Regions from separate parts of the Kribbella sp. VKM Ac-2566 genome, predicted to be linked through region 1. Evidence: riboswitches for the same ligand, from Rfam matches in the RefSeq annotation. Region 1 holds a riboswitch; each other region holds the start of a gene.

Region 1 (3,268 bases):
GGGCTGGCGGCTTGCGGGTCGGCCGAGCCACCTGCGGCCGGTGCCAAGATCTGCCAGGCGACCGACGCGAGCTGGTGGTACGACGCGACAGTGCCGGTCATCTCACCGGCGCCGTCGACGGCTCGAACCTGCCGCTAAGAATTGGCGACCGGGGCCTCATGTTCCAGCGGTCGGATTGCCGCGTGTTCTCCGGAGAGACGGCCGCTGCCACGCGAAGCAGCGGGTCGAGCTGACGAGGAAGCTTGTGCAGCAGGCGGCCGGCGTGGTCGGCTGTCTTCCTCGGATCCCGTGACCCGCGAGGCCTCCTCGGCGGTCAGATGTAGTGCAGTAGGTCGGCGTTTGACTGCGCTGGTTGTCCTTTGGGGGTGGTGAGCATGTCTTCCAGGCCGGCTCTGAGGTTGTACCCCTCCGACTGCGCCCAGCGCAGTACTGGCCAGGCCCACTCGTTCTCGCCGTGCACCAGTGTGTCGGCGGGTGGCAGGAGGTCCAGTACGGCGCGGGCCGCGGTGACGCCGTCCGGGCCGGGGGAGATGCCTGGGATCGCCTCTACGAGCACATGCGAGGTATTTCCGTGCCGCCTCAGGGGTGAACAGCCCTGCCTCTACACCGATGCCTTTGGCCAGCAAGAGGCCCGCGACGCGTTCGGCGCCTTTCTCGTGGAAGTTGACGCTCGCGAAGTCTGCTACCGATTCCCACGCTGTGATCAACCGGAGCCGCTCGTCCAGATCCGGGACGAGCGGCTTCTCTCGTTGACACGCCGACGGGCACGCCGGGGCAGTTCCGTCGTACGGCGGTCACCGCTGCCTGTACGTCGGCGTACTCGAGGGTCTCGAGCCCGCTCGCTCCGCGAGGGTGGATGTGCAGCGCGTCGGCTCCTGCGGCGACGGCTGCGGCGGCGTCCCGTCCCAGCTCGTCGGGTGTGATCGGCACGCCTTGGTGATCCTCCCCCGTGCGGTCGCCGTTGAGGCAGGCCTTGATCATGGGCACACGGTACGTGGTGAGTGCCACGTGACCGGGGGTGCGTTGTGGCGCGGGGGGATGTGTCATGATCGGGCCGACGGCTGTGGAGGAACACCGGTGACCAGCGTGCTGGGAGTCCGGGGCGGTCCCGCCACTGTGACCGGGAGGAATCCCGGAAGCCAGGACATCTGCCGCCGTCCGCAGGCTCGCGATCATCGTGGGCCGGCGTACCGGCCGTAGCGGGCGTGGACACCCGCTCGACGAAAGGGACCACCGCCGATGCGGGCTCCGTCATTCAGCGGACCGTCGAACTCGTTCCCGTTCACCGCGATCGTCGGGATGGACGATCTCCAGCTCGCGCTGATCCTGGCGACGATCTCGCCGGCCATCGGCGGTGTGCTGATCCGCGGCGAGAAGGGTACGGCGAAGTCGACCGCCGTCCGCGCCCTCACCGAGATCCTGCCGCCCGTCGACGTGGTGCCGGGCTGCCGCTTCTCGTGCGATCCGGACCACCCGGACTCGTCCTGTCCCGATGGCCCGCACGCAGTCCTGGAACCTGCCCCGGACCGTGACGCGCTGGGGCGGGCGGCTGCGGAGCGTGCTGCCTCGCAGGGTGCCGGCGGGCGGGGTGTGCGTGCCGCTCGGCTGGTGGAGTTGCCGGTGGGGGCGACCGAGGATCGGGTGCTCGGGTCGTTGCATCTGGAGAAGGCGCTCGCGGAGGGCGTGACGGCGTACGAGCCTGGTCTGCTCGCCGCGGCGCATCGCGGGTTGCTGTACGTCGACGAGGTCAACCTGCTCCACGACCACCTGGTCGACGTGCTCCTCGACGCCGCCGCGATGGGGCGTGCGAGCGTCGAGCGGGACGGTGTGTCGGTGACCCACCCGGCGCGGTTCGTGCTCGTCGGCACGATGAACCCCGAGGAGGGCGAGCTCCGGCCGCAGCTCCTCGACCGGTTCGGGCTGACCGTCGACGTGGTCGCCAGCCGCGATCCCGCCGTCCGCGTGGAGGTGATGCGCGCGCGGCTCACCTACGAGGCGGACCCGGAGAGCTTCGTTGCCCGGTACGACGGTGCGCAGCGGGAACTCGCCGAACGCATCGTGAAGGCGCGCGACCTGCTGACCGAGGTGATCCTGACCGACTCGGCGCTCCGCCAGATCGCGGAGATCTGCGCGTCGTTCGACGTCGACGGGATGCGCGCCGACCTGGTCACGGCCCGTACGGCGGTCGCCCACGCAGCCTGGTCCGGCCGCACGGTCGTCGAGGTCGACGATGTGCGGGCCGCGGCCAAACTCGCCCTCCCACACCGCCGCCGCCGGAACCCGTTCGACGCCCCCGGCCTGGACGACCAGCAGCTGGAAGAGGCCATCAACAACAGCACCCCACCCGAAGACCCGGACGACGACCCGAGCCCAGGCGGACCGGGCAGCTCCGGCGGATCGGACGGGAACGAGGCCGGCGACCACCGCCAAGCGGACGGATCGGGCGAGTCGACAGACAAGGGCGCTGAACCTGCCGGCACACAGCACGCCGGCACTGACACGGCGGATCCGACCACCGCTGCGGACGCCACCGCACCTGACCGCCTCCCGTCGAACGCGGGTGACCGCCGGAAGGGCCCGGAGGACCAGACGACCGAGTCGGACGGAGCGGGCGTCGCGCCGAGTGGTGAGGTTGTGGGGAGTTCTGCGCCGTACAAGGCTCGGCTGCTGAGTGTCCAGGTGGCAGGGGCGGGTGTTGCGGGGCGGCGGTCGCGGGCGATCACCGAGGTGGGGCGTGTCGTGGGGGATCGCGGCAGGGTTGGGCATGAGGCGGGGCGGCCGCATTTGCTCGGGACGATGCGCAACGCAGCGCCGTACCAGAAGGTTCGCGGGCGCAGCGGTCCTGGACTGGTGGTGCGGGCGGACGATGTGCGGCTCGCGGTGCGGGAAGGGCGTGAGGGCAATCTCGTGCTGTTCTGCGTCGACGCCTCCGGTTCGATGGGGACGAAGAAGCGGATGGGTGAGGTGAAGACGGCGATCGTCTCGCTCCTCCTCGACGCGTACCAGCGCCGCGACACGGTGGGCCTCGTCACGTTCGCCGGCGCCGGAGCGACGGTCGCGTTGCCGCCGACGGGCAGCGTCGAGACCGCCGTACGACGGCTCGAATCCCTCCCGACCGGTGGCCGTACGCCGCTCGCCGAAGGGCTGCTGCAGGCGGCCGAGGTACTGCGGATCGCCGCGATCCGCGATCCGCGCCGACGCCCGCTCCTCGTCCTCGTGACCGACGGCCGCGCGACCCACGGCGAGAACGCGTTCGCCCGCGCCCGCC
Region 2 (3,268 bases), on a different contig from region 1:
TCGACGGCGGCCTGCAGCCGGTCCCGAGCCGCGACGAGCACGGCATGGTTGGCACGGAACCGTTCGGCAAGCTGGTCGGACTCGGTCATCGTGACTCCCCGTGACAGCCGGTCACCTGGGCGTGCAACCGGGCCAACCGCAGTTTGTCAGGCCTAAGGGGTGAAGGCCAGTGACCAGTTGCCGGAGTGGTACGAGAGGTTGACCGTGGCCAATGGGCGTACGTCGACGTGCCGCAGCGACTCCGCGGGCGCGTCGACGACGTACAGGACGATCGCGCGGACGATCGCCGGATGAACGACCGCCAGCGCGGAACCGTGCTCCCGCGCGGCGAGATCGCCCAACCAATCGGCAACCCGGGCGAGCACGTCGTTCTCGGTCTCGCCACCGGGCGTGGCGGTGTGCGGCCGCTCGAGCCATGCCGGGGTGCGCGATGGCTCGGACGCGAGTAGCTCTTCCAGCTCGCGCCCGGTCCACTCGCCGTACTCACGATCCCGCAGCGCCGGCTCCACCACCGGGTCGTGCCCGAGTACGGCGGCCGTGCGTACGGCGGCCTGCTCCGGCCCGGCGTACACGGCATCGGCAGACAATTTCAGCTCGCGCGCCGCCTCGAGACTCGCCGGATCCGGCTCGGCGTCCCCACCGAGTACGAGTCCGCGCAACGTGGGTGTCAGGGCGTGCGCAAGCACTGTGAGAGCCGTCAAGCGGCAGCCACCTTCGATCGGATCGGCCGGCGGTCCACCGCGACCGCATACCCGAATCCGAGCAGGAGCCACAGCGTCGCCTGCGTACCGAGCGAGGCGAACCGGAACTGCCACAGCAGCGTAGCGGGGAACGTCTCCGGAACCTCGTTGATCCGCGGCAGAATCAGGTACGCCGTCACCACGGTGACGACCAGCCCGACGACACCGCCCGCGAGCCGGGCGACCTCGCCGTACCGCGCGGCCCACCGGGACAGCGCGACACCGGCCCAGACGGCGAGCAGGCCGATCACCAGCGTCAGGAGATAGGTGACCGTACGGCGGGTGATCGTGTCCGGATCACCGACCGCGGGCGGGTTCGGCGGGTACTTGAGGAACGGGACCAGCACGATGCCGACGAACCCCGCCGCGGCGAGTCCGAGCGCGGCGTACGCGTCGTTCCCCGTCCGGAGCTTGCGGCGGAGCAGCGTGAATGCGACCGCGAACAGCCCGCCGAGCGCAACGCCGTACAGGCTGGTGGCAAGGAACAGGCCGGCCCGCTGGCCGTCCCGGCTGACGAGCGGGTCCTCGTGGTGGTCTTCTTCATGAGCGTGAGTGTGCGCGTGACCGCCGGACTCTTCGATAGCGATCGCCGCGTCGACACGCGACTCGCCCACCGCATAGGCGAACGTTCCGGCCAGCAGGCCGGCGAAGAGTCCGACGATCAGTCCGCGCACCAGGAGCGATCCGAAGGTGCGCATGTCGTTAGTGACAGGGAACGCCGAGAAGGTGGCGACCGTCGTGCATCAGCTCGTGCAGGTACATCCCGGACCGGGACACCGCACCCCGGTCGAACCCGACCAGATACGCGAGCAGGAGCATCACGCCGACGCTGAGCAGCGCGGCGGCGAGAAGCTTGGAAGAGAGCGCCGGTACGGCGACCGACTGGGCAGGAACTGCCATCTGAACTGAACCTCCTGGGGAAGTGCGCGTCCCCTTAGAAAGGCTGCGAGTGCCCGAGCGTCCTGACTTACGAGCCGAAACTCGATCACAGTGGCGCGGCCGCGCCGGCTTCTCACCGGCTTCCCTCATGGCACCGCAGGTTGACCCTCGAACCGTAGGGGCCACCCCACCCCCCGGTCAACGCACCACGGCGCGCCGGTGACCTATCCCACCCACACCTCGCCGGCGCGGAGGTGGTGTGGACGGGGCGGTGGTGTGGGCAGAGGGGGTAATGGCCAGGGAGGCCGTGGGCAGCAGGTGGGATGTGGACGGGAGGTGGGATGTGGACCCTCTTCCCGGCCCCGCACCTGCTCCGACCACCGAGTCGTGTCGTTTGGCTCCCGACCCCTGCGCCGAGTCGTGGATCGTGGTCGTTTTTTCGCCCGTTTCGCCGCCGATTTCCACGACTCGGCGGCGCACCGCGCCAAGCGGGGGTGGGTAGCGCGCAGGGGCGTTGCGCTGAGGAGCCTCGCGACGAAGCAAGCTCCTGCGCGTCGCGCAATTGGGCTGACCACATCCGCCCGTCGCGCTTACCCTGGACGACATGCCGTCCGCTCATCACTTGCTTGCGTTTGCGATTACTGCGTTCATCATCATCGTTGTGCCAGGGCCCAGTGTGCTGTTCATTGTCGGGCGGGCGCTGGCGGTTGGGCGGAGGGAAGCTGTGCTGACGATGGTGGGGAACACGCTCGGGGCCGCGATTCTGCTGGGGGCGGTGTCGCTCGGGCTCGGGACGTTGATCGCGGCGAGTGCGATCGCGTTGACCGTGGTGAAGCTCGCGGGCGCGGCGTACCTGATCTTTCTCGGGGTGCAGGCGTTTCGCTCGCGGAAGTCGCTGGTCGAGGCGATGCGCGGTACGGCGAAGCCGAGTACTACCCGGCGGACCATCCGCCAGGGATTCCTGGTGGGGGTGACGAATGCGAAGACGGCGGTGTTCTTCGCTGCTGTGCTGCCGCAGTTCGTCGACAAGGGGGCCGGCGCGCCGGCGTGGGCGCAGATCTTGGTGCTCGGGCTGATCTTCATCTTGATCGCGCTCTGCTCGGACAGCGTGTGGGCGTTCGTTGCCGGCACAGCGCGCGAGTGGTTCGCTCGCTCACCGCGCCGGCTCGAGCTCGTCGGCGGCACCGGCGGCCTGATGATCATCGGCCTCGGCGCCAGCATCGCGGTCACCGGCTCTAAGGAGTAAGTGCGTCTCCTGTGTGCCCCATGTATGGCGAACTGCGGCCGTGAGACAGGTTCTGGTGGGCTCGCACCGGGTATTCCTTGTCCGCAGCGCCCACAGGATGTCTCTTCCTCCAACACCCGACCGACCGCGGGCACGTGCGGACGCATTCCTCCGAAACTGCATCTCGACAGTACGTATACGTCTACTACCCGCCACCGCACACCGGGCGGCGGGCCGGATTCCCGGGCAGTGGACGTATACGTACTGTCGACCTGCACAAAATCCAGTTCCAACACGCGCTGCAAGTACTTAGGCGGTAGCGGTACGGCGGCCTGCTGGTACGCCGAGGAGTGCGAGGAAGGCCGGCAGACCGAAGGCGACTAGGTACGCCAGTACGGCGGAGTGCGGTTCCATCGCGGCGAAC
Region 3 (3,268 bases), on a different contig from region 1:
GACCAGCGCCAGCTCCTGAGCCTCCTCATCGGTCAGTACGTCGGCCGCGCCGCCGGGCCGATCGGGTTGCAGACGTGGAACGACATCACCGAGCAGGGGATCGAGCGCCTGACCTTCGCCTGGGCCGGCGCGACCCAGCCGGGCATCGGCCACGGCCACTACTACTCGATCGCCGGCCCCACCTTCCTCGCCGAGTACGACAACACCCAGGACAACGCCAACCACATCCACTCGGTCTGGCGAGACCTGCGCAACGACTGGGGCATGGACCTCCTGGCAGCCCATTACGCCATGCACCGCTGACTGGTTCAGTGCACGGGCAGGAACTCGTGGGTCGCGATCCAGGTGGAGGTGCGGTGCCCGAGCCGGTTGCCGTCGTCCATCGCCTGCCGGAAGTGCAGCCCCAGCCAGATCCTGGCGTTCTTGGTTTCCGCGTCCAGGGCCGCCGCGGTGGCGTAGTGGCGGCTCGTCCCGGTGACCGAGGACGAGACGTCGATATCGATCGAGCGCGCTCCGAAGAGCCTGCTGAACGTCTCCGATGCGGCGCCGGTGAGGCAGGCGTGCCCGCTCACATATTCCGGGTACGGCGGTGTCGCGACCAGCGGGCTCCAGCTGGGATCGGCCGCGGTCGCGGGATTCCCGTCGGTGTCCGCCAGCCGGATCGCAGTGATCGGACGCCAGTACGCGTAGTCGTATTTCGCCCGCCAGCAGCCGATCACCGCGTCGGCGGTACCGGTGTTGAGGAGCGCGAAGGCGCGCGCGGTCCGGACGATGTCCATTCCGCTGCTCGTCGTTCGGTCCCGTAACGCCGCGTTGTACTGCACGGGCACGGGCGCGTTCCAGAACAGCGCGGTCTGGGTCTGCTCAGGGGTGCGGGACGAACCCACGGCGGCGCCCATCGCCTTCACCTCGGCGAAGTCACGGGCGTAGGCCTTCGACGTGATCGGGTCGGGACCGGGCAGCCGCACCTGGGTCGGCGACTTCAGCGCGAGGGGTCGCACGAAGCCGAGCCAGGGAGCGAGCATCGGCGCGAACAGTTCCGGGGTCGGACGCCACACACCCGGGGCAGGGGTGACATCGAGAGTGATGGGCGCGCCACGCCCGTCGTTCGTCCGTGCCGCGATCAGCGACGCCGCCGCAGCCTCGCCGACTCGCTGCCCACGACTCTTCGCGGAACCGTCGGGGATGCCGCTGAGCGAGGTGGCGTAGTCAGACGCGAGATTCGAAGCGGAGGCGGGGAAGTAGTGGCTCAGGACGCGGTACGCCGCAGTGGCGGCCGCTGCTTCCGTCGACGCCCTGCCGTGGACCGACGGTTGTCGCAGGTACGGCCGGTAGCGCCCCTCGATCGCCACCACCGCGTCGTACACGGCGATCGAGACGAAGCCGAAGTACAGCGTGGAGACCGGGACCGGAGTGGCGTTCTCGGTGAAGATGGTGCGGGTGGCAATCGTGTTCCAGGTGGTGACGACCGCCGGATCGGAGTGGTGTGCCGAAGCGTCGGCCGGAACCGTGACGGCCGAGCCGGCGAGTCCGGCGACCAGGACGACGGACGTGGCAAGCGCGTGATTGAAGCGCACAGGAGTCTCCTTCAGTCGAAAGTCGAACGACTTGCGCTGAAGCAACGATGTGCGCTGCTGGAGGGGGTCAGCGGCTCAAGCCCTCTCTGCCCGGACTACACCCGGGGTCCAGTGCGGTCAAGCATCAAGCGTTGGCTCTGCAGGTGCTGCCCGGGGACGTCGGATAGAGTCGCGGCGTCAATCGACGGCATCAGCAGGAACCCGGTGTGAGTCCGGGGCGGTCCCGCCACTGTGACCCGTGAAGGGGAGTCAGGAACTGCCGCCGTCGTACCTGAAGTCGGGGCGTGGATACCCCGGAAAGGAACGCGTGCGCATGCCTGCGAAGCTGTTGTTGCTGTCCACTGCCGACACCGACCTGCTGGCGGCCGCCGCGGCGGCCGCCGGGTGGAGCGTTGCGAACCCGGCCCGGCTCGAACTTGCCGGTCTCGAACCACTGCTCGACGACGCCGAGATCGTCGTCGTCCGGTTGCTCGGTGGGCGCCGCGCTTGGGAGGACGGGCTCGACGCGGTCCTCGCCTCGGGGAAGCCCACGGTTGTCGTGAGCGGTGAGGCCGCGCCGGACGCCGAGTTGATGTCGCTGTCGACCGTGCCCGCCGGTGCGGTCACCGAGGCGCTCGCCTACCTGCGTGAGGGCGGCGCGGACAATCTCCGCAACCTGGCCGGCTTCCTGCGGGACACGTTGCTGCTGACCGGCGACGAATTCGATCCCCCACGTGCGCTCCCGGCGTACGGCGTCCGTGGATCCTTCGTCGACGACGATCGGCCCGTGGTCGGGATCGTGTACTACCGCGCGCACGAGATCTCCGGGAACACCGCCTTCGTCGACGCGCTCGCGGCGGCGGTCGCCGAGGCCGGCGCGCAACCACTTCCCGTGTACTGCGGGACTCTTCGCGGGCTCGACCCGGCCGAGAACGTCGAGCTCTTCGATCTGCTGCGGAAGTGCGACGTGCTGGTCACCACACTCCTCGCCGCGGGCGGTGCGGTGGCGGCGAACGCGAGCGCGGGCGGTGCGGATGATGCGTGGGACGCGGGCGCCCTGGCGTCGCTCGACATCCCGTTGATCCAGGGCCTCGCACTCACCTCGACCCGCGAGCAGTGGGTGGAGAGCGACGCCGCCGTGAGCCCGCTGGACGCCGCGACGCAGGTGGCGATTCCGGAGTTCGACGGTCGGCTGATCACGATCCCGTTCTCGTTCAAGGCGTACGACGCCGATGGTCTGGCGCGTTATGCGCCGGATGCGGAGCGGTGCGCGCGGCTGGCCGGGATCGCGGTCGCGCATGCCCGGCTGCGGCACGTTCCGCCGGCCGAGAAGCGGATCGCGCTCGTGTTGTCGTCGTACCCGACCAAGCATGCGCGGATCGGGAACGCTGTCGGGCTGGACACGCCGGCGTCGGCCGTCGTCTTGCTCGGGCAGTTGAAGGACGCCGGATACGACCTGGGCGACCTCGATCTGAGCGAGCTGCAGGGCGCGGACGGTACGGACGGCTTGATTCACCGGTTGATCGCGGCGGGCGGACACGACGTCGACTGGCTGACGGACGAGCAGTTGGCCAACGCGGTCGCCAAGGTCCCGCTGTCCACGTACGCCACCTGGTTCGGTCGCGTGCCGGAGTCGTTGCAGGAGGCAATGACCGGGGCGTGGGGTGAGGCGCCGGGGGAGTTGTACGTCGACACGTCCGGTGACGAGCCGG

The links. Region 1 has a riboswitch for cobalamin ahead of EV647_RS30685 (magnesium chelatase subunit D family protein). Riboswitches for the same ligand answer to the same signal wherever they lie in the genome.
Region 2: it holds a riboswitch for cobalamin, as region 1 does, so the genes downstream of both, EV647_RS37695 (CbtB domain-containing protein) here and EV647_RS30685 (magnesium chelatase subunit D family protein) in region 1, are expected to answer to the same signal.
Region 3: it holds a riboswitch for cobalamin, as region 1 does, so the genes downstream of both, cobN (cobaltochelatase subunit CobN) here and EV647_RS30685 (magnesium chelatase subunit D family protein) in region 1, are expected to answer to the same signal.

Annotation. Positions count from the first base shown of each region.
Region 1 covers NZ_SODT01000013.1:547-3,814, forward strand. Annotated here, with positions in the region: gene EV647_RS42230 (hypothetical protein) at 1-101, opposite strand, end outside; gene EV647_RS30675 (3-keto-5-aminohexanoate cleavage protein) at 314-556, opposite strand; gene EV647_RS43755 (3-keto-5-aminohexanoate cleavage protein) at 580-1,047, opposite strand; cobalamin riboswitch at 1,042-1,171, shown strand; gene EV647_RS30685 (magnesium chelatase subunit D family protein) at 1,240-3,268, shown strand, end outside.
Region 2 covers NZ_SODT01000015.1:129,154-132,421, reverse strand. Annotated here, with positions in the region: gene EV647_RS37710 (alpha/beta hydrolase) at 1-89, opposite strand, end outside; gene EV647_RS37705 (histidine phosphatase family protein) at 153-701, opposite strand; gene EV647_RS37700 (CbtA family protein) at 698-1,438, opposite strand; gene EV647_RS37695 (CbtB domain-containing protein) at 1,443-1,640, opposite strand; cobalamin riboswitch at 1,677-1,808, opposite strand; gene EV647_RS37690 (LysE family translocator) at 2,224-2,865, shown strand; gene EV647_RS37685 (MFS transporter) at 3,154-3,268, opposite strand, start outside.
Region 3 covers NZ_SODT01000008.1:5,037-8,304, reverse strand. Annotated here, with positions in the region: gene EV647_RS03085 (DUF3500 domain-containing protein) at 1-303, shown strand, start outside; gene EV647_RS03080 (vanadium-dependent haloperoxidase) at 309-1,577, opposite strand; cobalamin riboswitch at 1,733-1,856, shown strand; gene cobN (cobaltochelatase subunit CobN) at 1,891-3,268, shown strand, end outside.